Regions from separate parts of the Gloeocapsopsis sp. IPPAS B-1203 genome, predicted to be linked through region 2. Evidence: riboswitches for the same ligand, from Rfam matches in the RefSeq annotation. Region 2 holds a riboswitch; the other holds the start of a gene.
The links. A riboswitch is a leader RNA that binds a small molecule or an ion and turns the genes downstream of it on or off. The one in region 2 is predicted to bind fluoride.
Positions count from the first base shown of each region.

Region 1 (16,117 bases), on a different contig from region 2:
TCTCTGGCAATCGGTTTTGGCTCAGTCTTCTCATGGCAGTCCCGTTGAATCTGGAGCAAAATGCCCCGCCGCATTTCTAGTCTAAACTCTATAGTTAACTATAGAGTCAAGGCTTTTTGAGCACCACATGGCTCATCTGACATGACAAAGTTGGCGTTTGACGAACCAAATTGTTAAAGGTGGGATTAGTAGCCACATCAACAGTGGCAGTAATCCAGTACCCAAAATTGGAACTGTTGGCATGAAATCGGCGTAAGTCCAAATACCCAACCATCTTGTTGCTAGGTCTTCAAAAATAACTGTAATTAGAACTCCTACAAGTGTAAATACGCTGATTTGCCTTAGACTGGGTTGACGAACCCATTGGCGTGACTTTGATGTGGCTGCAACCACCCAAAAGGAAGTAAGCACAATTCCAACATCACCTACTGTAGCCAGTGTGCAATTTCTGATCATCCCAAAGCAGGAAAGCTCAGATGGGACTTGATAGAACGGCATTTGCTGAACCTCCCAGAAGAAAGACAGGAGAAATGAAAATATAGCTACATTCCATTCGGGTGAATTCAGCCAGTGAAAGGAGCGGATGACGGTTTGGGAATTTGACATAGTACACCTCAATAAGTCCTTATGGCTATCATCAACAGTAAAGTCAGGCTGGACGCCCTTTGTTTCTAACCTAGCGTTGGAGGATCGCTATGCATCGCTCAAAAAATGATTCAAATTTTTTCCTTGACGAAAGTTGCAAGTGAAGTGAGCGATCAGAGAGTAGTAAAGCTATTTCACTCTAGGACGTTATTGACCGCGTAAGAAAATGTTGTCGATGACTTGACTCTATAGCCGACTAGAGACTCTAGCATAGCAATAGTCATCGAGATGTTGACGAATTGTTGATTGAACATTGAATGAATACTATGAAACGTACTCGACTTATTACCAGTGGAATTGTAGTTGGTTTAGCCATGTTGGGAGTAACCGTACTTCCGGCGATCGCTCATGAGCACAATCAAACAACCTCTACTATTGCTCAAAGGCAGCCTGCAACGCCTTCTGATACAAATCAAACGCAGACAGCCCCAACAGAAGAACAAATGAGGCAAATGATTGCTCAGTGCAACTCTATGATGAGCATGATGCACAACATGATGGGCAATGACAATATGTCTGGGATGATGGGGCAGCAGAATAGCCCTTCAGGACAGGGCTGGATGAACCCAATGCCAGGACAATAAGATCATCTCTATCTCTGACAAGAGCAACACGCTGAAAACAAAAGTCAATTTCCTTGGCATGTGTTTTGACTGGAAAGTGTTGGTGGGGCAGGTAGCCGTCGGCATTGCAATTGCTGTGTTAGTACCGCAACTGACGCTGAGGGCATTACCACTGCAGTTGCTAGCAGCCTGTCCGCTTGCGATACTTCTAATGATGAACCAAATGGACAAGGATTCAATATCTGCTTCATCACACCGACGATCTTTGTTACCTGCCAGTAAATTGCTTAATCGGGACGAGCAACTGGCTCAATTGCGCGTGTAACTCACACATTATATAAGTCATTCCACTTGACTCCATAGCTTAATGGAGAGTTTAGGATGGACTTGACACATAGGGAATTTTTGTCTTGGCAGACATTCTTCCCTTTATTTCCTGAATTCAGACTGTGCTATGAACAATTCAGATTCTCGAATTCCTGAAGCGATCGCCCCAGAGGTGTTTGCCCGTGCCGCTCGCTTATATGCCCAAGCAGTGCAGGGGTACTCGTTAGAGGAATTAATTCAAGCTGGAGCAGCCGCCAATATTCCGCCCAAATACATAGAACAAGCGGTGCAGGAGATCCGGTTGAAACACTTCCAAGCGGAGAGACGAAAACAACGGCTCAAAGATACCCTCGTCGGTGCAGGAATGGCGATTGCCCTGTTAAGCGTCTGGAATGTCAATCACTTCCAACCTCAAACTTTGATAAGCCGTATAGTGACCCCTTGCAGTAGCATGATGGGCATGAGGCAATAACCAGGAAACTACCAGAACATTATGAGTCAGTCAAATTCAAACCAGGGAAAGGCTGCAAAATGGTTAGCTTACGCTGTCCCTGCAATCGTATTTTTCATAGCCTTAGGAGGTGCAGCCTGGTTATTTAGTCGTACCAGCCAGCCTACCAGAAGCAATTTGTCCAGTGCTGCATCTCAATCGCCATCCAACCAAACGGATAACTTACTAGCGCCCACTACTTCAGAAGCGTCTCTAAAACCAGCAGAGAACTGGCAGGCAAACAATCACATTCATGGATTAACCGTCAGCCCTGATAGTTTTCAAATTATCTATGTTGCCAGTCATAATGGTCTTCTAAAGCGATCTGAGACAGGTCGATGGTATTGGGTAAAAGAACGGTACGATTACATGGGTTTCATCGCTCACCCAACTGACGCAAATCGCTTCTATGCCAGTGGCCATCCACCAGAAGGTGGCAACTTGGGGTTTCAAGTGAGCCGAAATCAAGGAGTAGATTGGCAAGAAGTTTCCATGTCAGGAGTAGATTTTCATGCAATGGCGATCGCACCTAGCCGCCCTGACATCATTTACGGTCTAGCCACATCTGGAGAACGAGGCTTCTTTGTATCGCACGATGCTGGTCAAACCTGGGTACAGCAGCCTGCAAATGGTTTAGAGGCAATGCCGTTTAGCCTTAAAGTTGATCCTCTCAATGCAGAGCGAGTGGTAGCGACAACACAAGCCGGGCTATATGAAAGTCAAGATGCGGGCAAAACGTGGTCACTCATTCCCAGCACAGCTACTGCTCCAATAGTAGGATTAGCACTGCAAGCAGATGGCGACAGGACGGTGATGTTTGGATATCGCGTCTCTCCTGCCAATACTGGACTATACCGCAGCGTGGACAATGGACAAACCTGGGAGCTTTGGAGCAGCAATGGACTAGAGGGCACAGTTTTGTATCTAGCTGTTGCTTCCAGTAATGCACAGATTTTCTACGCTATTAATGAGAACAATATTGTTTTCCAATCACAGGACGGTGGTAAAACATGGAATGAACTAAGTTAGTAATTGTGAGGAAACGATGCGTTGCATGATGCTTACATTGCTTGTTGACCAAAGTGCCGAGATGGTCAGTACCTTTTAATCTTTTATGAAGCGCAAGCGACGAAAAAAGCAGCACCTTCTCAACCGTCAGAATACCATTGCCCTGACCATCCTGCTGTTGTATCTACTAATTTGCGGGTGGCTCTGGATTCGACCGGAGTTCGATCTATTTTCTGCTGAAGGGCTGAAACAAGCGACTCAACGTTGGGGATGGCTGGGAGTACTGGTTTACACGGGTATTCTGACGCTATCTGTTGTGATCAGCCCGATTCCAAGTGCCCCACTTGCGGTTGTGGCTGGGATGATCTGGGGTCCAATTTTGGCAGGAATTTATAGTGTCATTGGCGGTTTCTTAGGTGGTTTGCTGGCATACTTTATTGCCTATACACTAGGGCGATCGGCTGTCCATGCGCTAACAGGGAAACTCATCTACTTCTCTAAAAATCGAGGGGAAGTTTATCTTGGTTGGGTGATCTTCATCACACGCCTACTTCCAGTGTTATCATTTGATCTGATTAGCTATGGAGCCGGTATCACAGGACTCTCATTGCCAATTTATGCTACTGCAACATTGCTTGGCATGATTCCATCTACTTTTTTTCTAACATTTTTAGGTTCAACATTTACAGTTGGTTTACCGTTAGGGATTGTTCTTTCTATTCTGTTCCTGATTCTGTTGATAGGTTTACCGTATAGTATTCATCGGTACAACTGGTTCAATATAAGAGATATTATTCACTTGGAATGAATGCGTGGTATTATCTCATTACCCATTTAGAATCAAAGTGTAGTGAAGTATTTGTACCTAAATACATTCAGACATAGATCGTGGTTTTGTGGATGAGAAGTTACAAATCTAATTAGGAACAGCTTCTATAATAAATGTGAATCAGAGATTTTGCGCTTTCGGCGTTGTTTGAAGTTTGTCGAAAGTAGAACAATGCCAAAAATAACTGTAGAGAGCAGAACAACACTCGTCCCAGAAGCAACGTCGAAATAGTAGCTTAGATAAATGCTTTTGACGCTGCCCAATGCCACGTAACAACGCCTTTGGTACTCGTTCAAATAACTGAGAAATACATTCAATCGGTAATGCAACACTTGGGAGCAAGTCACTTTTGCAAGCGAGTCAAGAAGAAAGCATCCCATTAAGGTATGCACATCGTTGCGCCAAGACCTGGGGAACGTTTTGCTCAAGCCATTGAGCACCAGAGATTTGAAGCCTTCTATCAAGTTGCTTCACTGCTGATTCCACTCGTCCTGTTGCAACAGAGACTTTTTGGGCGTGGAAGTGTTGATAGTTGACGATGCGGTGGCAGTGTTTCTTCAGCCCTCTTTTGTTACTTTAATAAACTAAAAACTAAGATATATACCTAACTTGCCATAGCATAATCTATAGAATAACCTCGGAAGCTGTTCATATTTCCTATCAACTTGAATAGCCCTCTTTTCAGTCCAGGTATTCGGAATACTCGTAGCCAAGGCTCAACTAAATACCAGAATATATAAGGTTGGATAATTAGTCTTAAGTTGTTTAAAGAACTCTTCCAGTTAACACCTGATTCCCATTCAGGTGTTGAGTAATTTCTTCACTCTTACCAGTAAAGCTAGAATAGCTTTGTGCATTTGAGTTGGTATTAGTTCCAGAATTAGCGGTTGATGATTTAAACTGTAACGCTTGCAAAGTAACCAAGAGGTAAGCGCTAAAAACGATTTCCCACCACCGCTCAATACTGTGATAATCTGTGAGCCGAAAATCTGCCCACCCTAACTGATTTTTTACCTGTTTGAAGCTATACTCAATCCAAGTTCTCAAGCTATAGAGATTACCTAGAATTTGTTGAATTTTACCAGGTAAATTAGTCATGATAAACCAAGTATCTGCCGACTCAGGAATAGTATCATCTTTTGTAATTTCAAAATACCTCAGATGCCGACGCTTACCAAAGATAATTTCACGGATGTAGCGGGTTTCTGGGGGACGGTGAGAAAGGCTCTGCTCATAGGCAAACCAACGGTTGTAACGAACTCTCTCCTGGGGAAAGCCAAACTACATGATTGCTACGAATAGCTACGATAAAAGGTAGTTTCAACTCAACTAAAGCGAGGACTAACTCTGTACTTTCCCCATACAAACTATCTGCTAATACTAGTTCAATGTTAAATCCGTAATCAATCAGTTCTTGAGTAATTTCTAGTGCTAGTTGCGGCTTAGTTTTGTATTGGTCTCCTGATTTCAGTCGAGTCCGAGGTTTAAAAACTTTAAACATTAATGGATAAGTCATATTATCAATGACTGCATAGGCATTAACCGAGACAATACCATTCTCCACTTTTCCTAAGTTACCAATATATTGTTTAGCTACATAATCAGTTGCTGTTCCCTTCTTTTTATCTCCGGTTTCATCAATGCACAATGTAATTGATCGCTCCCCAATTGTTACTAAAGTCAACCATAATCGCATCTCTTGAAGTGCTTTAACATCCCACACTGCATCCCGCAACAAATGATGCAATCCTTGCCCATCTTTCAATCCAACTATTCGCGCAATTTCTGGTAAAGATTTACGTGATAGCTCGCTAATCATCCCCATGTGTAGGAACTTGAAGTATTCATAGTTCCTGACATCGCTGAACAAGTTTTGATATGTTTGGCAATATTCATCCACAAATCCAACTGTTGCTTGTGGCTTACGCGGCTCAACCATACTCTCTATCTAGAATTCAGCTTTTCTCTCTTGTTTTTCTTCCTCCTATAGTAACAAAAGAGGGTTCAGGTAGGCGCAAAACTTCTGGGCTGTCTTACGGTTGCTCTTTGTGAACAGCGCACTTGCAGCATCTACATCCCCACACCAAAGCAATACTTCACAAAGCCTCAGTCGCTTGTAGGCAGCATTGACCTTGTAGAGGTTTTGTTTGAGATGATACCAGTCCAAAATTTCTCTTCGTTGTTGTTTAGGAGCGATCGCTGCGATTATATTCCAGATCCCATCATGTCCATCTCCAAGACAGGTAATAACTGGAGAAAGCGGCACAGACCTTACCCAGTTAGTCAGTCCTTGATTATCATAGAACCATGCTCCGGTAGCGTGACTATGAAGACTTACTGCTTTATAATCTCGCCATACACAAGCATATCCCAATTCGGTACGAAGTCGAACCTTTCCACCATCGATGCTCAATTCTTCCACTTCTGCCTTCACCTGGGGCAGCCGGAACTCTTGCCGATGTACCAATCTTTGTTGGGTTTTTGCAGATACTTTTATGCCTGTATATTCTTGTACATCTCGTGCCGCATCTTCGTAAGATACATTTGCACTTGAACGCACACAGCAACTCTCAAGATATGGACTTAATCTTGTGTGGGATTTTACTTCAAGTCGTTTTGCTTGGATGCGCGTGAGCGGAAGCTTTCCCAAGATACTCTTTATCTGTCGCTTTCGTCCAACTGCTGTACCTGTGACTGTTTCGATAAAAAAATCCCCATGTGAGGCATTACATGCTCCAGTGCCAAGTCGCGTACAGATTTCTCTATTCCTGCCAGAGTTTTCAACTCTTCCTGATTTGCCTCCTCGTATAGGAGTGCGGCAATTGCATCTACATGTGCCTTAATTGCTTGCGCTTTCTCTAAATTCATCCCCACTCCCTCTAATTTTATCCCCTATCTTCTCCTAAATCCTACCTATTTGCAAAAGTGACATGCTCCCCAACACTTTATTGGGATGCTCATCAGGCTGTCGGTACTCTGGGCACTGGCACTGATGCACCAACTTGTCTGCCATCAACTTCCAAAAAACTGCGGCAAACTTATAGCTGAAAAGTGTGAAGTTATTTCTATATGACCCCTAGGTGATTGAGGTTTACCGTCGCGAGAATGCGGTCCTAAAGCCTGTAAGGACTCTATACCGTTAGGATGAACTGATCAGTTCAGTAATGCCTGGTTTTAACTGCTTAGTCAGTTGGTTTTTCTAGTTATCATTGAATAATCTGAATTAAATCAAGTGTTTGTTGGTAGCCAACCCGATCGCCTTGCTGCTGAAAGAGAGTAGCCGCTTGCTGTAAATCTGAAATGGCTGCGGAACGATTGCTCAAAGCATAGTAAGCAAGACCTCGACGACCGTATGCTTGAGCCAGCGCTGGCTCAAGCTGGATGACCTGTGTAAAATCCTCAACAGCTTGTTCATGGTTATTAAGACTGTAGTGAGCCAAACCTCGGTTGTAGTAAGCATCAAGAAAAGTGGGAGCAAGTCTTAGAGTTTCATCAAACTTTTCAATTGCCCCTTGTAAATCCCCAACACTCGCCAGAGCAGTCCCCCAGCGAGCGTAAGCATCAACATGGTTTGGATCAATTTCAATGGCTTGACGAAATCCCTTAATTGCTTCTTGATAGTCTCCCAAAAATGCATAAGCAAGACCACGCTCACAGTAGGCTTCCATATAATCGGGATTAAGCTTTATCACTTGGCTAAAATCCTGAATCGCTCCTTGAAAGTTTCCCCGCTCCAACTGTGTTGAAGCCTGACTGAACAAATTTTCAGCCTGGGTTGATTCCGCAGCCTGAGTTTCCTGAGTACTCAGGGAAATCCCAGCGATCGATATTAGGGCGATCAGAACCATACTCAATTGCTTGACTCTGTAAATCATTTCGCCTCTATCACACAGAATTTTAATTTGGCTCTGTTCTAATCTTGCATAGAACCATCTTTAATCAAGGTTGCAACAGTTGCTAACCATTCAGTTCCACTATAACAGCGACTAACTCTCAAGTGTTGAAAATTTATCTAAGAGATAACAGCGTACTTTCTGAATGCGGTGCGATCTAACCTGAATGTTCTTAATAGAATTACTGTAAATGAAAGCTGTAAACTCGATCTTCCTAGACCAAACGTCAACACTAGCCCACCTTAGGTTAATTGATGGCAATTTTCTTAAAGAAACGAATTCGCATCACCTAATAAGTATAATGCAGTGAAACTTAGCAATTTTAATTCAGCTTGACAAGAATTGATTGATTTTCAACTTTAATGGAGTAACTTACTAAATCTCTCGTGGCTGGACCTTGAGTGACTTGTCCACGCGAATCAAATTCAGATCCATGACAGGGGCAGACAAACTGGCTCTGATTATCTTTCCACTTCACAATGCATCCAGCGTGGGGACAGGTGGGATTGAGTACCACAATTGTCTGGGGGTGAGAAGCACTACCCACTACGATGAGCCGAGTATTACCGACTTGAACTTGCAGTTTGCCTGCGGATTGATCTAACTCAGACACGTTGCCAACTACCACAAAGCCATCCGATCGTGAATTGGCAGCAATGCGTTTGAAGCCACAGGCTACCAGAATCGGTAGCAATGTGCTGGTTAGCCATCCCAGTCCTATCCATCTAAAGAAAGCGCGGCGATTCATACATTAGAAATTGACGAGAAGTGCAGTTCCATACATGATGGCTAAACCTAAACTAAATCCAATTAGACTGACAGTAGAGAGCCAGTTACTACCTGATCGATGAGCAGTGCGTATCAAGTATGCTCCAACCTCCACCATCACTTGCAAGATTGCTCCGACTCCAATGCCTAAGAAAACTGCTGCCCAGTGAGGTGAAAAGGTAAAGGCTCCAATCCAAGTGCCAATAACAGCAGGCAGTCCTGCTAAGGCAATTAAACTGAGGAACGTCGTGAATTTAGGGCGTGCATCAACCAGAGGCGCAGCAATGCCGATTCCCTCTGTAATGTTATGCAGGGTGAACCCAACGACGAGCAACGAACCCAGTGCTGCTTCTCCAGCGGCAAAGGCAGTGCCGACTGCCAATCCCTCTCCCAGGTTATGCCAGCCAATTCCTAATGCCAAATAACTTGCAAGTGCCTTCCCTTCTGGAGACTTGCCACCTTGTCTGCCGATCGCAAAAATCGCAAGAAACGAGGTGATAGCAACAAGCCAAACAAGCGCACTAGCAGAGAAAGCACTTGCTGACTTCGTTGCAAGTTCTAATCCTTCTTCCAATGTGTCTACGAGAAGAAATGCCAGCATGCCGACGGTCAGCGCCAAAATGAACTTCATTCCCTGTCCGCCTAATTGTTTTAAAGCTGGGTAGAACAGCATTCCTAGAGTTACAGGCATGACTCCTATATATAACCCCAGCAGCGCATACGCCAAAATGCGAATCAACGAAAATTGGGGCGTTGGTACGGCAACAGCAATCTCATGATCAAACCCGATTCCCGTATCGGTGATGAACCGAATGTGATGCGCCTCATCGCGCACCCAGGGGTAAGGCAATTTAATCCAAGCCGTTTGCAATCGGGGTAATTCTCCAGGTGGCGTTTGGGTAAATTGCCAGTAGGCTCCGTCAACCTGAATTTGGGCGATTTGCATCGGTTCTGAGCCGCTGGTTCTCACTAATAAAGAGATACCTTGATCGCCTAGCAAAGTTCGCTCTACTGTAAGCTTCTCAATTGGAGGGGCTGAAACTCCTAATGGTTCAAGTGGATTGCTAGAAAGAAATACTCCAATCGCGAGCGCCAGTGCAACGAGCGGCAAGATGATCCAAAGCAACGTCTTTCTCATGCCACCACCTCAAATGCACTCATCCAACCGAGTTCCAAAAATTCTGACTGGTGAGCGTGGAACATATAAATGCCCAGTTCATGCTTCTGAAATGTAAACTCCAAAATGCCTCGCTGGGCTTGGCATTGCATGATAGTATCAACTGTTCGCAACGTTGGTATTAACGTGGTTCCGTGGTCGTAGTAATCAAAAAAGTTTCCGTGGAGATGGAAGGAATTGATCGGGTCAAACTCAGTGACATTGATCAAATACACTCGTACTGGGCGATCGCGCTCAATCTGAATCGGGCGTTTCATAAACTCATGCGGAATCGTATTGACCGCATAGAATTCGTTCTCCTCGTCAAAATTGGTGTCAAATGCGTTCATCACCATGAGAAACTCTTGCCACTTGGCGTTCTGCGGACTACCGAGTAACCGAGACTGGGCTTTTTCTTGTTGGTCAGGATGTTGTTTAGGATCAGGGTCGATAATAAACGCGCCGTAGAGTCCCTTGTGCAGGTGCCGTTTGAACGGAGCAGAGTGACAGTGATAGAGGTGACAGCCAAAGGGTTTGGCATCAAACTCATAAACCACTTCCTGCTCCGGAAATGCTTCAAGCGTACCAGGAACACCATCTTGCCGTGCTGAATGAATGCCGTGAAAATGCAGCGTGTGTGGATGAACACCTGGATTTTTGAAGCGAATTCGGACGCGATCTCCTTCCGTGACTCGCAGCGTTGGACCCGGAACGCGCCCATTGTACGTCCAGGCAGGATAAACGACTCCAGGGGCAATCTCAACCTCCTGTTCTGCAATTGATATTTCAAACTCTCGCAATGTCTTGCCATTAGGCAATTGTGAAACTTTTCCTACTTCCCAATCCGTCAAGATATTTTGTGGATCAAACCCATTGCGGGAATTGTCTACATCTCCCATCGTCATACTGCCTCCATGCACTGGCACAGAATGACCTGAAGGTGTACTAGTGTCCGCAGAAGTAGGAGTTTGAGCAAAGGCACTACTGGGCAAAAGCTTACTCAGCAATGTCCCAAAACCTAATATGCCACCACCGATGAGCGATCGCCGTTTGAGACTCAAATCCATGATCTCTTCTTTTCATATTTCTTTCATAATTTCACAAATTAGCGCACATTGATTAAGTTCAGCCATTAAACTTTGTGAGTAAGGTGGGTGAGCAGACGCTCACGCCTCGTGGAAACAGTAGCAATCAGCCAGATAGTCTGCCGCTGTCCGAATGACCACAATAGCTAGGTTCTAGGTGCATACATCATCACTAATACACCGACCAGAACAATGGCAGCTCCGAGCCAGTCCAGGCGATCGGGCATAACGTTGTCAATTTTCCATCCCCAAAGAATGGAAAGGATAATGAAAACTCCGCCGTAAGCGGCATAAGCCCGACCAAAGTTGGCGGGTTGAAGGGTGGCAACAAAACCATAAGTTGTGAGCAAAACAGCCCCGCATAGCACTAACCAAAGGCTTTTACCTTCACGCAACCACAGCCAGACTAAATAGCCGCCTCCGATTTCAAAGAGACCCGACAGAACAAACAGAAGTAGTGAATTGAGAATGTGCATATTGCAGTAGTTCCAAGTACAGTCTGCTGAACTATTGTCATTGATAATGCTTCTTTCCTTCTCCAGGACGATGAAAATTTGCGTAAATCAGGCGATTGCTCAGTTCGTCCGCCAACAGAACCTGACCTGGGCAAGAGCTGTGAACGTTCAAGCCCAAGCGGGACAGGGGATCACTGGAGAAATAGATGGTCACAGGGCGATCGTGGGTAAAGCTGCGTTTGTCCAGGTGCAGGTGAATGATGTTGCCAAACCCCTGATAGAGCAGAGCCAACAGTGGGAAGCTGATGGCAAAACGGTGGTTTGGGTTGCCTACGCTGGAGAAATCTTAGGCATCATTGCGGTGGCAGATACGGTACGACCCGCAGCAGCACAGGCGATCGCCCGATTGAAACGGCTGGGAATTGAGCAGATTGTGATGCTAACCGGAGATAACTCCCGCACGGCTCATAGCATCGCTCAACAGGTTGGAGTCGATCAGGTTTACGCAGAACTCTTACCCGAAGAGAAAGTGGATGTCATTCGCAAACTTCAGAAGCAGTATCAGGCAGTCGCAATGGTGGGAGACGGTATCAATGATGCACCCACCTTAGCTCAAGCATCTGTTGGCATTGCGATTGGGAGCTGCGGGCAGTGACGTGGCATTAGAAACGGCAGATATTGTCTTGATAGCAGATCGCCTGGAGAGATTAGAACATGCGATTCGCCTGGGTCGCCGCGCTCAAGGAGTGGTCAAGCAAAACATTGTGTTTGCCCTCAGTTTTGTGGTGATTCTATTGATCGCAAACTTTGCAGGCAATATTACCCTACCGTTTGGTGTGTTGGGGCATGAAGGCTCGACCGTGACCGTAACGTTGAGTGGATTGCGATTACTCAGAGATTAATCAATTCAAACTGGAGAAAATAAAAATGACTACCAAAACAAATCATCAATTCTCGTTCGAGTGGAATCAACACCGTTACTCGATCGCTTACGACACAGCCTGTACGATGGGGAGAAATTGGGCGATCGCCTCTGCCTTGTCGATGATTGTTACGACCATCGGCAAATCTGCTAGTTCCATCATGCGGTCGGTGTAGATTCGCCCACCCTGCTGTACACCGTATCCTTCTACTCCTCGTGTGACTGTCGCACCTAAAAGTTGATGCTGTCGTGCGGTTTCAACAATCGCTAGAAACAAAGGTTCCCCTGCCAATGATCAGATTCATTGACGTAAATTGTGAGTCGTTCCCAGTTACTCATGGCAACCTCCGCGCTAGAAAACTTCCGAATTCCAAACACAGCACTCCCAGAAAAGCGGTGCCAATCCAATACAGCGGCATCTCCCACTGCCTCACTGTCAGTAGTTTGTCTGCATCCAATTCATAAGTAGAAAACGTGGTGTATGACCCTAGAAAACCGACTGCAATGATCAATCGCAGATCGGGTGAGATCAAACGTCGCTCTATTGCAAGGTGGGTGAAAAAGCCCATTAGAAAAGCGCCTGATACGTTGATGACAAACGTACCAAACGGAAAAGCGGTTCCAAGCCACTGGTTTAAGCCCAGCGTCAGGTAATATCGGCTCAAGGCTCCTGCGATCGCCCCAAAACTAATCGCTAAAGGCACTCGCACATTGGCATTACTCGACCGCAGGATGAACCGGATTCCCGCTCCACTTTTTGCCAGCCAACTCATCTCAACTTCCCCCGTCATGCACCAGTTTCGCCAGTGCGATGCCGATCTCCAAACAGATGCCGCCCAACGCAACACTTCCTGCCCAGTAAAACAACATCTTGGCCCGATCTCTGCCCCGCATCAAAACAGAGGTGTCAAGCGCATAGGTCGAGAATGTCGTATAGGAGCCAAGAAAGCCAGTTGTAATTAGGAGTTGCAGTTCTGGAGAGCCGATCACTTGCTCGATTCCTAACCCGGCAAAAAAGCCCATCAGCAGCGCTCCAGAGAGGTTAATGAAAAATGTTCCAAAGGGAAAACTGATTCCGAACCACTGGCTGCACAACACCGTGAGGTAGTAACGACTCAGCGCCCCTGGAATTGCCCCTAGACCAACGGCAATTGGCGCACTCATCGCTGGGTTATGCTGAGTCAACAAACCCAAAACCTGGAAGGGGATTAAAGTAAGTGGATTAATAACCATACAGCACACCTAAAGCCACGTTGAAGCAGAAGTCCTTTTCGCGGTTTCAGGAGAGATGCCAATGCTGTATTTCTGCACATAGCCCTACTCTCCTGAAGCGAAAGCGGAAAGTAGGAGCCATCAGCTATCAGCCAATCGATCTGACAGCGGTTTTGGCAAGCTCTATTGCCATAATTTCTTTATACCGCCAAACCCGTAAATTGACAAGGTAAGTTAGTTCTCTTAGGAAAAGATAGCTAGGGAAATTTCCCCTCTAGCTCATCTGTTATGCCAAACTCTTGGGCTTCGTACACCTGCTGGCTGAAGTTCTGGAAGTCTTGTTCACAAGCATCAAATGCATCGAGAGCAGTTGAGTAACCGGAGGCTTCAAAGAAATCACGTTCCCGTATTTTGGGCAGCCATGATCTCAACTTTGCCAACTCCGCCTCATTTTCATCCAACTCAGCAAACGTCAGATTGCGAATCCCCCGCTCGTGATCCAGTTCTTTGTGAAAGTCTCGGCAACGCCCTAGAAACTCCCGATACTCCTCCTCTACCTGTTGCTGAAACCGCCCGATCAGCCTTGCGTTTTGCGCTTCATCCTCAATTTGAACCGTAAGTAAATCTGCCTCTCCGTTGCCAGAGGCAATTTCGGCTCTCAGTTTCTCCAACTGCTGCTGCAAGTTCTCTCGATGTGGCAAAACACAGACAGACTGCTGTAAATACAGCCCACCCCAGCCCTTGAGCTTGCGCCACACATATACCCTTTGAGTTGAGGGTTGCGAGGGAACTCGATAAATCAATAAATTCCAGGCTTGGCTTGACATGAGCTAATTGTAACAGGTGTTGCATTCAAGCTGGAAGTGTGGCAAGCTTGAGGCTAATTGTAACAGGTGTTGCATTTAGCCTATTTTGTGGAAGTATTTTGTGGAAGAAGTCGAAGCAACGGCAGTAGTGACTGAAATTGAGTGGTCTGAAGTTACAGAGGGATAAGCCTTGTTTTAGACGCAGAACAAGTAGAACAAAGATTTTGATATTTGAGCTAGAAGGGAGACGCGATTGTGATTGTTCTATGGATTTTGGTCATCCTGGCAAGTGTGGCAGCGATCGTCTGGGGGGCAGAGACCTTTGCCGAGCATTTAGGCATGGCGGCTGTTCGGCTGCGTGTGAGCATGTTTGCATTAAGTTTGCTACTGGCAGGGGCAGAACCCGAAGAATTGGCGACAGCGGTAGCGGCGGCTGTGAAAGATGTGCCGGGAATTGCCTTTGGAGATGTAATTGGGGCTAATATTGCAATTTGTTTGGTAGCACTGGGAGTTGGGGCAGTCATTGCACCCTTGCCTTTCGGAAAGCATGTCAGACGCTACGCTCTATTCAGTGTGCCGATTGGAGCGATCGCAACTGCATTTGTGTGGAATGGACAGGTTGATCGCTTAGAAGGCGCATTACTGGTCGGACTATACATCCTTTACGTGGCGATAATCTGGATTGTAGAACGTCATCCCCCGACGCTAGGCGAAACTGAGGAACTTGAGGAAGCACAGGCAAAACTGGCGAACGCTGAAGGGGGTAACATTCAGTCTCGTATCAGCAAAGAACTACTCCTGGTTATAGCTGGGGTGATCGCAATGGCAATTGGAGCAATCCTGCTAGTTGAGGCGGTTCGTCAGATTAGTAATGTTGAGGAAACACAAACAAAGCTGGGACTGACGCTAGTTGGGTTTGCTACCGCGTTTGAATTGGTTGTCCTGACTTGGTCATCATCGAGGCGGGGCATTTCTGAAGTGGTGGTTGCGGGAGTCGTTGGCTCTTTTGCCTATAACGTCACCATGACGCTGGGTACGGCTGCGATTGCTCGTCCGCTGCAAGTGCTAGATGCGACAAATTTACACCTTTCCCTCCTTCTCATGCTGGCATCACTACTATTCGTTATCTTGCTGGCAATCCCAAAAGGTTTTTTGGATCGAATTGCAGGCAGTATTTTGTTGGCAGTTTATCTAGTGATTGTGGTCGTAATCCTGATGCAGTAAAGGCAGAATTATTCTAGAAACACTGACAACAATCCGAATAGCGCAAAACCACCTAAAAAGAGCAGCGTTGCAAATCGGGCTTCACCGTCTTGATGGGCTTCTGGGATAATTTCCTCCACAACCAGGGTCGTGAGTATTCCGGCCGTAAAGGTCAACAGTGCCATCTTAACTAGCTCAGATTGTCCACGTATCAACCAATAGCCGATGGTTGCTCCTAAGAAGATTGGAATCGCAAAAGCGGCCGCAATTTGGAACCGTCTGCGACGAGGGACACCTTGTCGCTTAAAGGCAATAATGGTAGCAAGTCCTTCCGGCACATCTGCTGGAACCTGACCTAATGCGAGAAGTAACCCTAACTCAGTGGCTATAGTTGAACCTGTCCCAATCATCACCCCATCGGTAAATAGATCCACCACCACTCCTAGAAAAATCATCGAGGCTCCAACATCTATATCACCGCTGCCAAACCGAGTTTTAACTAGTTGCGTAACCTGATCCACCACAATGAAGAAAAGACCACCTGCCACAAAGGAGAGGACGGTCATCAAGGGTGCATCCACTCGGAGAGATGCTGGAATCAGTTCGAGGGAGATAACCGCTACCACAACTCCTGTTGCAGCATGAAGTGCCAAACTAAGAGCGCGATCAGACGCAATAATAAATTCTGCTAGTATCCCACCCGCAAAGTTGCCGAGTGCAGGTAATGCAGCAAATGCCAGCACTGTCAAGAACTC
Region 1 covers NZ_PEIG01000013.1:74,196-90,312, forward strand. Annotated here, with positions in the region: gene CSQ79_RS20450 (heavy metal-responsive transcriptional regulator) at 1-34, opposite strand, end outside; gene CSQ79_RS20455 (hypothetical protein) at 133-606, opposite strand; gene CSQ79_RS20460 (hypothetical protein) at 912-1,229, shown strand; gene CSQ79_RS20465 (DUF2933 domain-containing protein) at 1,312-1,533, shown strand; gene CSQ79_RS20470 (hypothetical protein) at 1,663-2,007, shown strand; gene CSQ79_RS20475 (F510_1955 family glycosylhydrolase) at 2,029-3,054, shown strand; gene CSQ79_RS20480 (TVP38/TMEM64 family protein) at 3,140-3,841, shown strand; partial or broken gene CSQ79_RS28210 (ISKra4 family transposase) at 4,223-4,423, opposite strand; partial or broken gene CSQ79_RS29010 (IS701 family transposase) at 4,467-5,801, opposite strand; gene CSQ79_RS20495 (hypothetical protein) at 5,847-6,422, opposite strand; gene CSQ79_RS20500 (hypothetical protein) at 6,521-6,730, opposite strand; gene CSQ79_RS28225 (hypothetical protein) at 6,788-6,910, shown strand; gene CSQ79_RS20505 (tetratricopeptide repeat protein) at 7,069-7,737, opposite strand; gene CSQ79_RS20510 (QcrA and Rieske domain-containing protein) at 8,078-8,503, opposite strand; gene CSQ79_RS20515 (ZIP family metal transporter) at 8,507-9,661, opposite strand; gene CSQ79_RS20520 (multicopper oxidase domain-containing protein) at 9,658-10,746, opposite strand; gene CSQ79_RS20525 (YnfA family protein) at 10,911-11,240, opposite strand; partial or broken gene CSQ79_RS20530 (heavy metal translocating P-type ATPase) at 11,323-12,121, shown strand; gene CSQ79_RS20535 (DUF190 domain-containing protein) at 12,209-12,433, opposite strand; gene crcB (fluoride efflux transporter CrcB) at 12,477-12,932, opposite strand; gene crcB (fluoride efflux transporter CrcB) at 12,916-13,374, opposite strand; fluoride riboswitch at 13,479-13,553, opposite strand; gene CSQ79_RS20550 (Chromate resistance protein ChrB) at 13,611-14,180, opposite strand; gene CSQ79_RS20555 (sodium:calcium antiporter) at 14,415-15,383, shown strand; gene CSQ79_RS20560 (ZIP family metal transporter) at 15,392-16,117, opposite strand, start outside.
Region 1: it holds a riboswitch for fluoride, as region 2 does, so the genes downstream of both, crcB (fluoride efflux transporter CrcB) here and CSQ79_RS04565 (cation:proton antiporter) in region 2, are expected to answer to the same signal.

Region 2 (16,117 bases):
GTTGAATAATGACTCGACGCCGATCGCTAGGATCTCGCTCGCGCCGTACATAGCCAACTTTCTCAAGTCGATCAATCACACCAGTGATTGCGCCAGTGGTAAGCCCTGTCAGATCAGCTAGTCGTCCAGCAGTGATTGGGGATGACATGTTAATAATATCTAGACATTCTAGATCGGTGCTATTAATTCCCAGATGTTCAGCAACTGCTTGACTAAATAGTACTGACTGAGCGCTGAGCTTTCGCATCTCTTGGTCAAGCGCACTGAGCAACTCGTCACGTTTCATTAAATCTGTTGACATATTTCGCCAATTTGTTTAGCATCTAATTATCTTAGCAATTAAATTATTTATTTAGTTAAATATATACTTGCTAAGAGTTTACCACTGGTACAAGAAGATCGTTGTCTGAATGTCGGTTTGTCACCTCAGCACAATATATTGGGAGAAATGTATGATGAATGAATATTCTACACAAGCTTCCCAATCTCTAACCTCGAATCCAGCTGATGAGGCTGCTATCTGTGCGCTCTTTGAGCAACTGGTAAATAGCTGGAACCAAGGTGCTGGTGAGGCATATGGTGAGCTATATGAGGAAGATGCAGATTATGTTGCTTTCAATGGCTCTCGCAAAAAAGGGCGCGCGGCGATCGCCAAACAACACCAACAACTCTTCGACACATTTTTAAAGGGAACGCACTTAAAGGGACAAATTGACAGTATGCGATTTTTGAGTTCTGAAGTTGCCTTAGTACATACAACTGGCGGAACTCTAATGTCTTGGCAGTCAGATGCTTCAATTCCTAGACGAAAATCAATCCAAACCTTAGTTGCCAGGAAAAGTGAAGGTAAATGGCACTTTGTTGCATTTCATAATACTCGGATTGGATCGATGGATATAGAAACGATCGCTTCTGGAATTGCAAATTTGTTGTGGCAAAAGTTGCGCCCAAGCAGATAAACCACATTTCAGAACACTAGGGGTAGTCATCCATTTCGTCGAGAACACCACAGTTACAACAGCAAATCTATTTAAAGGAGTCATTATGACGCCCACAATTACCCAAATGAGCTTTTCTCTTATAGGAGTAGCAGTAAGCACTACGCTTTTATCTACGCTTCAGTCACTTGCAGTAGCCACCATTCCTAATCAATGTTTGCAGCACGATCAGCATCATAACCCTACAGAAGCAACAATGACTTGTAGAGCGCTGACATCCACTCAGCAACAAGAGACGGCTGCTATTCGCCAAGTTGTTCAAAAGATGCAAGACGGACAAAACACCCAAAACGGCGCTCAGTTCGCTTCTGCGTTCGCTCCAGAGCACGACTACATCGTTATCAACGGTACATTCATACCAAACTATACAAGAGAAGCCAATGCCCGCACACACCAAGAGCTTTACGATGGCGATCGCCAAAGCTCTCTCGGAGGAAATCTCAACCAGGTAGGTATCCTACTAGATGTCGCCAAAATTCGCTTCCTGGCTCCAGAAATTGCCGTGGTGCATCTCAAGAGTCAATCTTATCTGACGAGTCGCCCAGACAAGAAACTGGAAGGAATTATAACCACCGTGATGCAGAAGCGAGAAGACAACTGGCAGATTGTGGCGTTTCACAATGCTCCTTTGCTAGAGGGGGAAAACGGACGCGGGTGGATTAATTTACTGCAACAATAGAAAACTACAAGGAAGAGCAAATGAAAAACCTCAATATTGCCTCTAAGTTAACAATCGTTGCTATCTGGGGTAGTGCAATTCCTATGATGGCGATTGTCGGTGTTTTTGGTCGTGGTAACCCCGTTGCTATGGCTGCTTTACCAATTGCGGCTGGTGCAGCTACAGTTGCTTTAGTTAAAGACTCCAAAGATTCTCAAGACAAAGAGAAAAAGGAGCTATCAGCTCAAGCAGGGCGTATGAAGATGTTGGAAATGCGGCTAGAAAACTTAGAAGAAATCGCGACTAAAGACAACTATTGATTAACCAAGTCACGAGACTAAGGACACTGGCGACTAAAGTCACGGCTTAATAAACTCTTTCTACCTCCATGGAATAACGAAAAGTCAGGGTTATAGAAATCTATGAAGTTAGATTTTGTTTGTGTAGCTGCGGTTTCAACCGAATTAGCTCTTTTCTGACGGTTTAACATGATGGGTCAAAGCGGTGTTAATAGCAACACGATGAAATTTATCGGTATTGATTTTGGGTGGCGATCGCAACCAAGTGGCTTATGTTGCTTAGAGTGGCAAGATAACGAGTTACAACTTGTAGATTTAGATAGAAAAGAGGCGATCGCCGACATTTTCACTTGGATTGATACCAAAGTAGAACTCAACGCACCAGCAATCATAGCTGTAGACGCCCCTACACTAATCCCCAACATCACAGGAACGCGATTACCTGACAAACTCACGCACAAGTACTTTGGTAAATACCACGCAGGATGCTACCCAGCAAATCAAAGTTTAGCCTTCGCCCAACGTACTATCAACTTCGGCTTAGAACTCGAAGCACGAGGATTCACCCACGCCCCACAGATCAAACCTAAAATACTAGGAAGATACCAAATCGAAGTTTTCCCACACCCTGCAATTATTCATTTATTCGATTTAAACCGCATCCTCAAATACAAAAAAGGGCGCTTGAGCGATCGCCGTGTAGAACTCATCAAACTTCATCAATACATTCTTACAATCCTCCCGACACTATTTCCTCCTCTAGGTCTATGTAGTTCGTTTCCTCAAGAAATCCCCAGTACCGGAACTGCCCTCAAAGCACTTGAAGACAAACTTGATAGCCTCATCTGTGCTTATGTAGCAGCCTATTGGTGGTACTGGGGAACCGAACGAAATATTGTCCTTGGCGATCGCACAACAGGTTACATTGTCGTACCGATGAAAGTAACGACTAACTTGCCCACATAATTACCCTAGGCTCATACGGACTCGAAAGCAGAGTATGCTTCGGTAAGACGCGCAACGATAAACCCTGTAAGCCAGAAGTTGTGTAAGTAATCGTGCCAGTGTAAATGCTATAACCTTGCTGATCGCGACCTTGGTAGTCCATTTCTTGCGCAATCCCGTTAACAATTTCGCCACTAGCATCAACTGCACCTTGATAAAGTTCTACCTGCACATCCTCTGGCAAAAGATTAGCCAAATCAACTTGGGCTTTCACCGCGATATTTTGATTGACTTGGACATCAGACCCCGCAGCGATATCAACATTGGCAATTTTGATATTAAACCAGCGCTCGAGGAGATTAACTTTCCACTGTGCTAATTCTCGTGCAGGAGTGTAGTTGTTAACAGACAAAGTATGGTAGCGATCGCTTGCGGGAAAATAAGCTTTAGTGGCATAGTCGCGTACCATCCGCGCTGTGTTAAAAAATGGACAGTTGTAACGAATTGCGGCTTTCATTTTGGCAGTCCACGAACGCGGTAGCCTATCAGGATCGCGCTGATAGAACAAGGGGACAACTTCTTTTTCGAGTAACTCATAAAAAGCGTTGGCTTCGACTTCATCTTGGTAGTGAGGATCGTCGTAAGATTCGCCGTGTCCAATCGCCCAACCTGTGCGGACATAATCAGCTTCATCCCACCAACCATCAAGAACACTCAAGTTAAGCAACCCATTCATCGCCGCCTTCATCCCACTTGTACCCGAAGCTTCTCTAGGGCGACGTGGTGTATTTAGCCAAACATCAGAACCAGCAACAAGTAAACGAGCAATGTGAATATCATAGTTGGGGACAAATACGACTTGCTTTTCCACGCCATGTTCTTGAATAAAGTGGTTAATATCGCGGATCAGTTCTTTACCTGGGATATCTTTTGGATGGGCTTTACCGGCAATGACAAATTGTACCTTGCGGTCTTTTGCCGTGAGAATGCGCTTGATTCTTTCAATATCTCGCATCCACAATGTCGCCCGCTTATAAGTTGCAAAGCGTCTGGCAAAGCCAATTGTTAAAGTTGACGGGTCGAGAACTTCCTGTGAAGAAGCGATTTCTTGAGGCGAAGCACCGCGATCGCGCAAATGCTTGACTAAGTGTTCGCGCACTGCGACAATCATCTCTACCTTACAGCGCTCGTGGTTGCGCCATAACTCTTCGTCTGGAATTGCCTCAACACGTTCCCAGAGTTGATGATCGGTTGGTGCAGATGACCAAGTAGGACCTAGGTAGCGATCGTATAATTCTTGCGTTGATTTAGCAACACAACTACGCGCATGAACACCATTCGTAATTGCGGTAATCGGAACTTCATCTTCAGGTAGATTGCGCCACAAACCCTGAAACATCTCACGCGACACGACACCATGCAATTGCGCCACACCATTGGCAAACGTTGCCATTTTCAGGGCTAAAACTGCCATACTAAAGGGTGCTGTCAAATCACCCGTGTTTTCTCTCCCTAGTCCTAAAAATTGATCTTTAGATAATCCAAAAATATCGGCATAGTGTCCTAAGTAGTACAAAACTTTATCGGGTGGAAACAAGTCAATTCCTGCTGGTACAGGAGTGTGAGTTGTAAAGATATTACTTGAAACAACAACTTGCCTTGCTGTGGCATAATCTAGCCCTTCTTCTTGAATTAAGCCACGCATCCGTTCCAACGTCAGAAAAGCTGAGTGACCCTCATTCATGTGGTATGCTGTCACTTTGTATCCCAATGCCTTAAGCATCAAAACACCGCCAATCCCCAACATAATTTCTTGGTGGATGCGCATATCAATGTCACCACCGTATAGCTGATCGGTGATGTCGTGATCGTAGGGATTATTAGGCTCAATATTTGTATCAAGCAAGTAAAGCGGGTTTCTGCCAACTTGCACGCGCCATACCCTGGCATAAACATGACGTCCAGGATAAGGAACGGCAATGTGTAATTCTGAACCATCAGCATTGCGTTCTAAATGCAATGGCATATTGTAGAAATCATTAATCGGGTAGCGTTCTTGTTGCCAGCCATCAGGGTTAAGATACTGCGCAAAATAGCCTTGCTGGTACAGTAAACCGACTCCTACGAGTGGTAATCCTAGATCGCTAGCTGATTTAAGGTGATCGCCTGCTAAAACACCCAAACCCCCAGAATAGATCGGTAAGCAATCAACTAATCCGAATTCTGCGGAAAAATACGCATAACACTCTGAGTCTTGAGTGCGATTTCTTCCATACCAAGTTCCATCTTGCAAATATTCATCTAACTGACGCGCCGCCCGATCCATCTGCGCTAAAAAACCTTCGTCTTCCACAACTTCTTGCAGTCGCGTTTGACTAATTGTTCCTAACATTAAAACAGGATTGTGATGACTCGATTCCCATAAGTCTAGATCTAAGCGGCGGAACAAATCTTTCGCTTCAGTGTTCCAGTCCCAGTGAATGTTATAGGCTAGTTGCCGCAATTTTTCTAGATGAGGCGGCAAAGCTGGAGAAACGTTGAATGTATGGATTGGTTGCATAAGATGGCAGAGATTATGTGTTCAGTTATGGCTATTGTTTAACCACTTCTGCCTGAAGTTGGCAACTATTAATACTTTATGGCGAATTCAGCGATCGCCCTTTCGGCTTACAGAATAACTGAGTTACTATGGCAATCGCGATTCTAGTGAAACCTTAACATCAAACTCGCGTCAAAGTCTGCAGGTAGTCAACTCGATCTCAACTAAAAAAGGACAACATTTGGGTATGATGATAAGGACTATCTGCAAATTTAAGTCGCAGTTTCCTTTAGCTTCTCATACCGCTTGGAGATATTTCTATGTTGACTCTTAAAATTGTTGTGTATGTTGTTGTCACCTTCTTCGTTGGTATATTTGTCTTTGGCTTTTTGTCCAATGACCCTGCACGTAACCCTGGTCGGCGGGATCTCGAATAACCAAACCCTACAAGATGCCGTAGACCAAGCAGCAGTTCAGTTAATGTCTGCTACTGGTATTTGGTTAGAAGTGCGGTTGAGGTCATGCGCCAGGCTGTCTTGCTTATTGTGACTGAAATATGACTCATGCAGCACCGCCTCCTAAACCGCATCACATTGTTCTGCCGTCTACGGCAATTTCTTCTCATCGTCAGTCATTATCTTCGGTGCAATCCCAAGTTAGTGCAGCTAAAGACGCTACACTCTTGGGCGAAGCGATTTCTATTGGTTATCCTGTTGAGCAAAATAGCACTGTTGTAGAAGCGTCTTCTAGTGCAATTCCATCTTTGAATGTCAGCAATGGAAACAGCCATACAATCGCTAAGTTAAAAAAATTTGCGACCGAAACAACCGCACAGCTACCAGAAGATAGTGATAACAATTTACCAACACTAGATTTTAGTGCGCCAGCACCAACAGCACCAGAATCAGCCCAAACAATACCATACTCACCAAGTCAACCTCTGCCTCAGCAAGCCCCTAGGGTTCGCGATCGCGTTGTTGAACTCAATTCAAACTACCAAGAATACGATACGCAGCGGCAAATTGTCACCGCCGAAGGTGATGTTCTTTTACGATATGATGGCACTGTGTTAGATGCCGATCGCCTGCAAGTGAATTTAGAAAATTTAATCGGCGTCGGCGAAGGTAATGTTGCTTTGACACGCGGACAACAAATAATTCGTGGCGATCGCTTTACTTACAATCTGGTTCAAGATACAGGAAATGTACTCAATGCAAGTGGAGAAGTTTTTATTCCTACTGCTAGAGAAGATTTTACACCATTACCAACAGATGTCACTGCTGGGGGAGTCGCGCCACAACCATTAAGCGATCGTATCACGGCAAATCAACCGCTACAACAAGTTACAAGTCCTGGTGGTATTAACATTGGTACTGGTTCTGTAGCTTCACCACAACAAGGAGGAGAAATCCGCCGCTTGCGCGTTGAAGCTGACACGATTAATTTTGATCCTGAAGGTTGGCAAGCAACGAATGTCCGCATCACAAACGATCCATTTTCCCCTCCAGAGTTAGAGTTACGTGCTGATACAATGACACTGACACGCGAGACACCCTCGCGCGATCGGATTAGGACAACAGGACAGCGCTTAGTTTTTGACCAAGGTTTATCAATCCCGATTCCACGCAACGAACAAGTTATTGACCGCAGACAACGGCAAGTGACTCCAGGCTTAGTCAACTTAGGCTACGATAGCGAAGATCGTGGAGGATTGTTTGTTGAACGCAGTTTCAATGTGATTGATAGTGAAGCAGTACGTGTCAGCGTCACTCCCCAAGTTTTTGTGCAACAAGCCATTACCGAAAGTGGCGGAAATATCTTTAGCCCTGATTTATTTGGTATACGCGGTAGCTTAGATGCTACTTTAGGACCACAAACAACACTCACGGGCTTGGCAGTTCTGCCAGGGTTAACGGATATTGGAGATAACTTACGCGCTAGTTTACGGTTGCGTACTCCCCTCAATATTCTTGAAATACCCCACAGATTAACACTTGAATACAGCTACCGCGATCGCTTGTACAACGGTTCCTTGGGCTATCAAACAGTCCGTAGTAGTCTTGGTGGCATTGTGGCTTCTCCAGTCATTCCTTTAGGAGACACCGGATTTAATTTAAGCTATCAAGCTGGAGCACAATACATTACAGCAAACACTGATCGCATCGATTTACTCGAACCGATTCGCGATAACAATCGAGTTTCTCTAGGTCGCTTGCAAGGTAGTGCGGCACTTAGTCGTGGATTCTTACTCTGGCGAGGAACTCCGTTACCTGCAACTGCAAACGAAGGATTACGTTATACACCAACACCAGTAGTACCCTATGTGCAATTGTACGCTGGTGTGCGCGGTGACGCGAGTTTTTATAGTAGTGGCGACCAACAAACGTTATTAACTGGAACAGTTGGTATCCAAGGGCAGTTTGGTCATTTCTCTCGACCATTTTTGGACTATACTGGCTTCAATATTGCTTACTCCCAAGGCATACGAGGTGGTACATCACCATTTTTATTTGATCGTGCGGCTGATAGGAGCGTTTTGTCAGTAGGAATTACACAGCAAATTTATGGACCATTTCGCCTTGGCGTGCAGACTTCAATTAATGTAAATACAGGTCGAGATCTCAGTACTGACTACGTTCTCGAATACAGTCGCCGTACTTACGGAATTGTCCTCCGCTACAATCCAACTCTAGAGTTAGGATCTCTCACTTTGAGAATCAGTGACTTCAACTGGGTTGGTGGTACAGATCCTTTTTCCGGTTCTGAAGTACAACCAGTTTTAGGTGGAGTGCGACAGGAGTAACTGGTTTTACGTCTAAATTCAAAAATGTGTTATTCTTGCTTCTAAATTGGGTGATGGAGCTCACCCTAACTGCCTAATATTAAGGCTGATGGCTCCTACTATTCTGGCTTGCCAGAGGGTAGGGCTGTTGCTGTTAACGCTTCTGTTACTCCTTTTGGCAACACCACCGTTGCTGTACTTTACGAAGGAGAGAGAAGTGTTAGCTAGCGCACTGTGGATTTTATCAATGGGGTTTTTTGCAGGTCAACTTGCCCAACGATTAGGAGCGCCGCCCCTCATTGGTATGATCCTAATCGGGATTGCGATCGGTCCGCAATTTGCAGATTTTATTAGTCCTGAAGTTTTAAATGCAGCTGACGACTTACGCTTAGTTGCAGTTACGATTATCTTGATGAAAGCAGGACTTGGGTTAGACCGAGAAAAGCTAGCACAACAAGGAACAGTAGCATTAAGATTAGGGTTTCTCCCAGCATCAACAGAAGCAGTAGTTGTTGCTTTCTTGTCGATGTTTCTATTCAACTTTGATTTCTTGACTGGCTTGCTGTTGGGCTGTGTTGTCGGAGCAGAGTCACCTGCGGTGATTGTACCAGGAATGTTGAGGCTGAAGAGTTTGGGCTGGGGAGTCGCTAAAGGAATTCCTGATGCAATTTTGACAGGAAGTGCGCTGTCTGATGTCTTGCTTTTACTGGTATTTAGCTTATTACTTAACTTTTTGGGACAACAAGGGGGTGAACCAGTAACACTTTTTGCTGGTATTGCGTTGTCTCCTTTACAACTTTTACCTTTTCAGGTAATTCTAGAAATTGCCTTGGGATTAGCAGCAGGTTTCCTTTTTGCTCGTTTATTAGTGTTGGTGCTGGTTCAGCAATGGACGCGCAGTGTTGTTCAGGACATAATTATTGCAGCTAGCGCAGCATTATTTCTTGTCATTTTTACCGAAGTATTTCCTTATTATTCTGGTTATCTTGCTGTCATGGCAATGGGGTTCTTTTTAATTGAATTTGATGCACCCCTTGCTCGTTTAATTCGTAGTGGATTTGACGTCTTGTGGACAATAGCAGAAATTGTTTTATTTGTGCTACTTGGAGCAACTATTCAGCTTCAGGTATTAGGAAATATCTTACTACCTGGGTTGTTGCTGTTAACTCTTAGTTTAGTTGTTGGTCGAGCAATTGGTTGGTATCTCTCAACTTTAGGTAGTAACTGGACTTGGCAAGAAAAGGTGTTCTTACTACCAGGAAATATGGCAAAGGCGACAGTACAAGCTGCAATTGGTGCATTACCTTTAGCTGCAGGAATTGAAGGCGGCGAAATAATTTTGGCGATCGCTGCACTCTCGATCTTGACAACGGCTCCCATTGGTGCATGGACAACGCAGGTGTTTGCACCCAAACTATTGGAAAAAGGAGAAGTCGATCCTACCAAAGTTGCGGTTACAGGTCGTCCTGTGTTTCTAGCAGCAGTAGATACTTCACCACTAGCAGTCCAAGTTCTCCGCAAAGCCGCTGATTTAGCACGACGCAGCAACGGTGAAGTGATTGTGTTGTACGTTGATAACCTGGGAGATAAACACGCCGTAGATGAACTCCAAAGCAAAGCAAAACAGTTACTTGCAGATATTCGCTATGAGTTTCTCACGCAATCTGGTGCAGTTCCAGAAGCGATCGTGCAAGTAGCAAAAGCGCGTCAAGTGACAGATGTGATCATTGGTAAACGGGGACACCGCGTTTGGGAAGAAGTCATTCTTGGTTCTGTCTCTCAAGCTGTTTTAGAAATGAGTCCAATTCCCGTAATTACAGTGGATAGCTAATTACTACGACTTGTTTTGTTAAATCGCTGCAACCACTGCCAGAATTTAAATAATAATTTTTCTAGCCACGACATAGCGCGGTCTAACCATTCGAGGACTTGTTCTAACGGATGCTTGACATAACCCACAGCGATCGCACTAACATCGATCCACTCAGAAGTTGGATTAATTTGCGCGGGATTTGTTTGTGGTTTGGGTTCAGGAGTTTCAGTAGCGATCGCATTCGGTACTGAGTTTTGCGCGATCGCACTTGTTCGTACTTTTACTAACGCAGTAACTACATTATTAATTTTAGGCTTAAACCTTTGCCAACCGTTGATTAATTTTCTGCGCAGGGAATCACTTGTTTTATTTTCAGGAAGAACTTTATTTAGTATTTGTGTAGATACTGTTTCTTGTACTTCAGCTTCAGATTCTACTTTTCCAAATAAGTCACTAAGTGATAACCAAGGGTCTTCAATGGTAGGTGATGAAACACCAGGTAATTGAGACACAGGACGATATGGTATTTTTGTCTGTTGCGTCTTTCTAGAGAATTGCAAAGATTTTTTTACTGGCGTATTTTTCCCTAATTTTGTGTTATTGCTGCTTCCCAAAAAGAAATCAATTGCTGCCCAAATTAAAGCTTGAATTCGTAAAGTGTGACTTGTGGAATTATCCGATTCAATATTATTTTGATGTGTTGTATTAGCTAGTATAGTTGTGCTATTTAATTGATTTTGCCAATGTTGAGTTATTGCAAAAGAATACGATTCTACTTCTGCTAAAACGCGATCTAGAAATGTTATAGGTGATTTTTCAAGAGGAAGTAAATTACTTTCTGTATTACTGCTAAGTCGTGTTTGAACTTGAGAATTATAAGCTAAGCGTTGACAACGCCAGTAGATAGCCACTTCTCCTTGAATCTTTGCTTGCACTTGTTCCTGCTGTTGTGGTGAAAAAACATCAAGAATTTCATTCCCACTTGTGACTAAGACTAAGTTGCGACTTGCAAGTTCAGTAGCAATTCCTCGAATGACTCGTCGATTGCTCTTCAGTTTTGCAGCGATAGGTATCCACTCTACAGGTGAAGTCGTTGTAGTTTGGCGATCTGAGTAGAATAGTTCCTTACTTTGTTTAGCTAAATGAATGATTTGCGGTACGAACCAAGTAAAAATATTTGTTTTGGGTTGCTCCTCTCGCTTAGGTAATGCAATCTCTTCAGTAGGTATTTCAAACAACTGTAATACTTGCTGAATTGGCGTGTCAGCGCTGGGAATTGGTGGGGAAGAATCTTGGTAAGTTGCTTGTAGCTGTGGTGATGCTGGCTTTGGAGTAAACTGTCTTGTCTTTCGCGTTGACTGAAATAAAGCGTAGAAAGGATATAGGACGGCTGGTGCTATCCAACTGGTAGCAAATTGAATTTGACGAAAAGTGCGATCGCATTGCTGTGTAAACCGCCGTGATTGCTGGTGAACAAAATTGAAGAGTTTGCTTTGATAGCGACCGGAAGCCGAAGACATAATATGAATTAGGTTTGGGTAATGGGTAATGGGTAATGGGTAATGGGTAATAAGTATTTTTTCCAATTACCAATGACCAATTACCAGTGACCAGCCTTCTTGTTACGTTAATTGTTAGTTACTCATTTAACAATCTGATTTTATCGAAAAGATGACCTCCACAGTGCCGCAAACTTATAGCAACTTAATTTCAGCAGTTTAACAATAGTCTGTAGAACTTCCAAATATTTCTAGAGAGTTATCATATAACGAGTCACTAAACCAGTACTCAGGTAAGCTTTTGTGGTTAATAATGCGATCAAACATTTTACTTAGCCATTCTTCAAATGAGAAAGCAATTGGAGACTCCTTCCATTTTGAAGATGGATAATCTTGATCGCAGTCCAAAACAGGACACTCATTTCCAACAAATGCTGTATCAAAAGCGCAAAAATCGCCTGTGCCTAAACGTCCTAAGTAAGCAAACCCAAGTATGGATGGATCTTCTGCATCAGTAAATGGGCTGGAGGTTATACGTCTGTAATGCCTATAGCTTAGCAATTCTCCAGTTCCAAAAATCTTAATTCCGGAACCCGCCCACCAAGCAGCGGTATCTGAGTAATCCTCTAATTCACTGTAAAACAGATGAGCGCCATTATGCCTCAGTAGAAATTCTCGATAACTGTGTGGAAGTGATAAATTTAATTCTTGTTCACATTTGTTAATCTCATCTTCCCACGCGCTGCTATTGAAATGACACTTCCAGCCAAGAGAAAATTCTGGAAAAATGCGATCTGCCTGATGCAATGACTTACATAACCAATCATACATAATCTGTCTTTGCTAAATTAAATCACTTAAGCGCAGCAGATGCTAGAAATAAAACCGACAAGATGACTTCCACAGTACCTCAAACTCATAGCAACTTAATCTCAGCCGTGATTGCGAAACTTCGCGATCGCACTCAAGTCAACGTTCAAGCGCATTGGCGGATTTTAGATGAATCGCAAGCAACATCACAAACTGAAGTAAAACTTAATGATAGAGAACACATTGCTTGGTCAGCGGGGCAAAAAGTACTGTGGTTAACCCAAAAATTTGTCATTCCCAATGATTTATCAGGGTATCCGATCGCAGGTTTAAGTTTGCGCTTAGCACTTACCTGGTGGGCGGAGGCTGCACAAATTTATGTTAACGGTCAACTTGTCCAAGAAGGCGATTTATTTGATTGTTCAACTCGCATACTGCTTAGTCCAGCAGTAACACCAGGCGAAGAAATTACGGTTATTTTACGCTTGATCAGTCCAAATCACGATGCTGGGGCTTTAGTGCGATCGCTTTGTCTTTATGAATCTACCGACACCGCCTATCCTGAACCTGGCTTTATTGCAGATGAATTCGCGGTTTTACAACAATATTTAGAAACCTTCTATCCTGAAAAATTATCAATCCTGGCGACAGCGCTAGCACAAATCGATTGGGCAATTCTACCTGACAAGCACGCATTTACAGAATCACTGCTTACTATTCGTTCCTCGGTGCAATACTTAGCACAAGAGATTAAGCAACGCCAAATTCAACTTCTCGGTCATGCACACCTTGATCTAGCCTGGTTGTGGGCAATTAGCGATACTTGGGAAGCCGCACAACGTACTTTTACTTCTGTTCTTAATCTCCAACAAGATTTTCCAGAACTGATATTTTGTCATTCTACGCCTGCACTTTATGCTTGGATTGAAGAACATCGCCCTGATTTATTCGCAGCAATTCAACAACAAGTTAATAATGGACGCTGGGAAATAGTTGGCGGGTTGTGGGTAGAACCTGAACTGAATTTAGTCAGTGGCGAATCGATTGTGCGTCAGTTATTGTACGGTCAACGCTATGTTTCAGCTAAATTTGGTGCGATTTCTACAGTAGCGTGGCTACCCGATAGTTTTGGGTTTTGCGCTACGTTACCACAGTTTCTTCAGCAAGCTGGAATTGAGTATTTTGTCACGCAAAAGCTACTGTGGAACGATACAACGAAGTTTCCCTATGATGCTTTTTGGTGGCGATCGCCTGATGGAAGCGCAATATTAAGTCTCATGTCTGCCCCGATTGGTGAAGGTATTGACCCGATCAAAATGGAGACTTATGCCTGCAACTGGGAACAGCAAACAAGTTTCAAAACTTCACTATGGCTTCCTGGAGTTGGCGATCACGGCGGTGGTCCGACTCGCGATATGCTAGAAGTCGCCCAAAAATGGCAAAATTCTCCCTTCTTCCCTCAACTGCAATTCACAACAGCACAGAAATATCTCCAACAAATCCGCAGCACTTCTCAACGTGATGAAGAAATCATCTTTAACCCCTCACCCCTTCCTATTTGGCAAGATGAACTCTATCTCGAATTTCATCGCGGTTGTTACACTACCCACGCAGATCAAAAGCGCTGGAATCGCCGTTGTGAAGGATTTTTGTATCAAGCAGAATTGTTTGCCGCACTAGCTAATATCGCGACTGGCTTCGTTTATCCTCAAGCTCAATTAGAAGCTGCTTGGAAGAAAGTTTTATTTAACCAATTTCACGATATTCTCCCTGGTTCTTCCATTCCTGAAGTCTACGCCGAGGTTAACCCAACTTGGGAAGAAGTTGAACAAGTTACCGCAGAAATTACTCAGCAGTCGTTAAGTGCGATCGCATCTCACATTAAATTACCACCACCCCCGCATCCTGACGCGCAACCCTTGGTTGTGTTTAATTCCCTCAACTGGCAACGTTCCGACGTTGTGAGCGTGACATTACCTGATGCACAAGATTGGGTTGTTTGCGACTTAGAAGGAAATCAGCTACCTTGCCAAATTATTGCTCCTCAGACACTATTATTTAGTGCTAAAGATATTCCTGCTACAGGTTATTGTGTCTTTTGGTTAGTAGCACTTAAGTTTATAGCTACTTCTACCGATGTATTAAATAATACAATAGAAAATGAGCAAAGAAAGGGTAATAATACAAAAATTATATCAGGTGTTGAGTATTATGACAATAGAAAAAAAACTGAAGATTGGACGCTAGAAAATGAATTTTTACGGGTCATTGTTGATTGTGAAAACGGAAACTTAAAGAGTCTTGTTGATAAGACGTGCGATCGCGAGATATTGCATTCTGATGGAGGTAATCAATTACAAGGATTTACTGACAGTGGTCAATATTGGGATGCATGGAACATTGACCCCAACTATGCACAACACCCCTTACCACCATTGCAACTCAAATCAATTGAGTGGTTAGAGCAGGGAATCGTTCAAAGTCGCATTCGCGTTGTGCGTCAACTCGGAGAATCAGAATTTTGTCAAGATTATGTGGTGCAAGCGGGTTTACCACTATTGAAAATTGAAACAACTGTCAACTGGCGATCGCGTCATGTTTTGGTTAAAGCAGCTTTTCCGTTCAACTTTGAAGCTGATTATGCAACCTATGAAATTCCTTGCGGTGCGATTCAGCGTACTACTAAACCAGAAACACCAGCAGAACAAGCTAAATGGGAAATTCCAGCACTACACTGGGCAGATTTAAGTACTGATAATTACGGTGTCAGTTTACTGAATGATTGCAAATACGGCTACGATAGCCAACCGCATCAATTACGCCTGACTTTGTTACGTGGTGCAGAATGGCCCAACCCAGACGCAGATCGCGGAAATCATCAATTCACGTATGCGATTTATCCACATCAAGGTAATTGGCAACAAGCGCAGACAGTACGACGCGGATATGAGCTAAATTATCCGCTACAAGTGATGTTAATGTCACAGAGCGATCGCGTTTCGCAAAACTTACCACCAGTAGGCTGTTTTCTTGATTTATCAGCAGAAAACCTGATTTTGATGGCATTTAAACAGTCAGAAGACAATTCGCAGCGATGGATTCTCCGCTGTTACGAATGTAACGGAGAATCAGCACAAATAAATTTCAAAAGTGATTTAGATTTAGCAATCGGGGAAACTGTTGATTTATTAGAGCGGACAACATCTACTGTGCGATCGCCAATCTATAAAGTTGCGCCTTGGAAAATTTTCTCAATTACAGTAACTTACAATCAGGAAAATGCTTAAAATTTTAAAGTGACTAGAGTGGTTAGCAATTGGCAACTAACAACTCAATGAAAGTTGGGTTATTTAACCGGACGTGACATTAGTAAATAAAACCTTTTCTTAATTAGTAGGGATAGGAATAATGCCACTCGACACAGCACGGATCATTACTGAAGCTGAATATAATGCGATCTGGGAAGAAGCCAATGCGTGTGGTGAGGTTCCTTGGCAGTGGAATGATGTTGAACGACGACGGGCTATTCCAAAGCGATTAGGGCAAGGGGAAGAGTGGATTATTGATCTGCACCCAGGACTAAGCATTCACATTGCTACCTATCAATATTGGCGTCCCTTGTGTCTAGACTATCATTACAACGGGGAGGGGATGCTGTTATCAAATTTCTATTTAGCGGGCGACCGCCGTATGATTAACCCAGGCATTCAGCTAGAAGAAGACCGCGAAGAAACTGCTGGTGAAACTTGTCTGTGCTACATCAAAGAAGTACGA
Region 2 covers NZ_PEIG01000002.1:252,491-268,607, reverse strand. Annotated here, with positions in the region: gene CSQ79_RS04605 (MarR family winged helix-turn-helix transcriptional regulator) at 1-301, opposite strand, end outside; gene CSQ79_RS04600 (SgcJ/EcaC family oxidoreductase) at 453-959, shown strand; gene CSQ79_RS04595 (SgcJ/EcaC family oxidoreductase) at 1,045-1,677, shown strand; gene CSQ79_RS04590 (hypothetical protein) at 1,698-1,976, shown strand; gene CSQ79_RS04585 (DUF429 domain-containing protein) at 2,178-2,921, shown strand; gene glgP (alpha-glucan family phosphorylase) at 2,905-5,460, opposite strand; gene CSQ79_RS04575 (photosystem II reaction center protein I) at 5,760-5,876, shown strand; gene CSQ79_RS04570 (DUF3769 domain-containing protein) at 5,996-8,242, shown strand; fluoride riboswitch at 8,283-8,347, shown strand; gene CSQ79_RS04565 (cation:proton antiporter) at 8,439-10,052, shown strand; gene CSQ79_RS04560 (hypothetical protein) at 10,049-11,554, opposite strand; gene CSQ79_RS04555 (SMI1/KNR4 family protein) at 11,753-12,364, opposite strand; gene CSQ79_RS04550 (alpha-mannosidase) at 12,427-15,630, shown strand; gene CSQ79_RS04545 (AraC family transcriptional regulator) at 15,752-16,117, shown strand, end outside.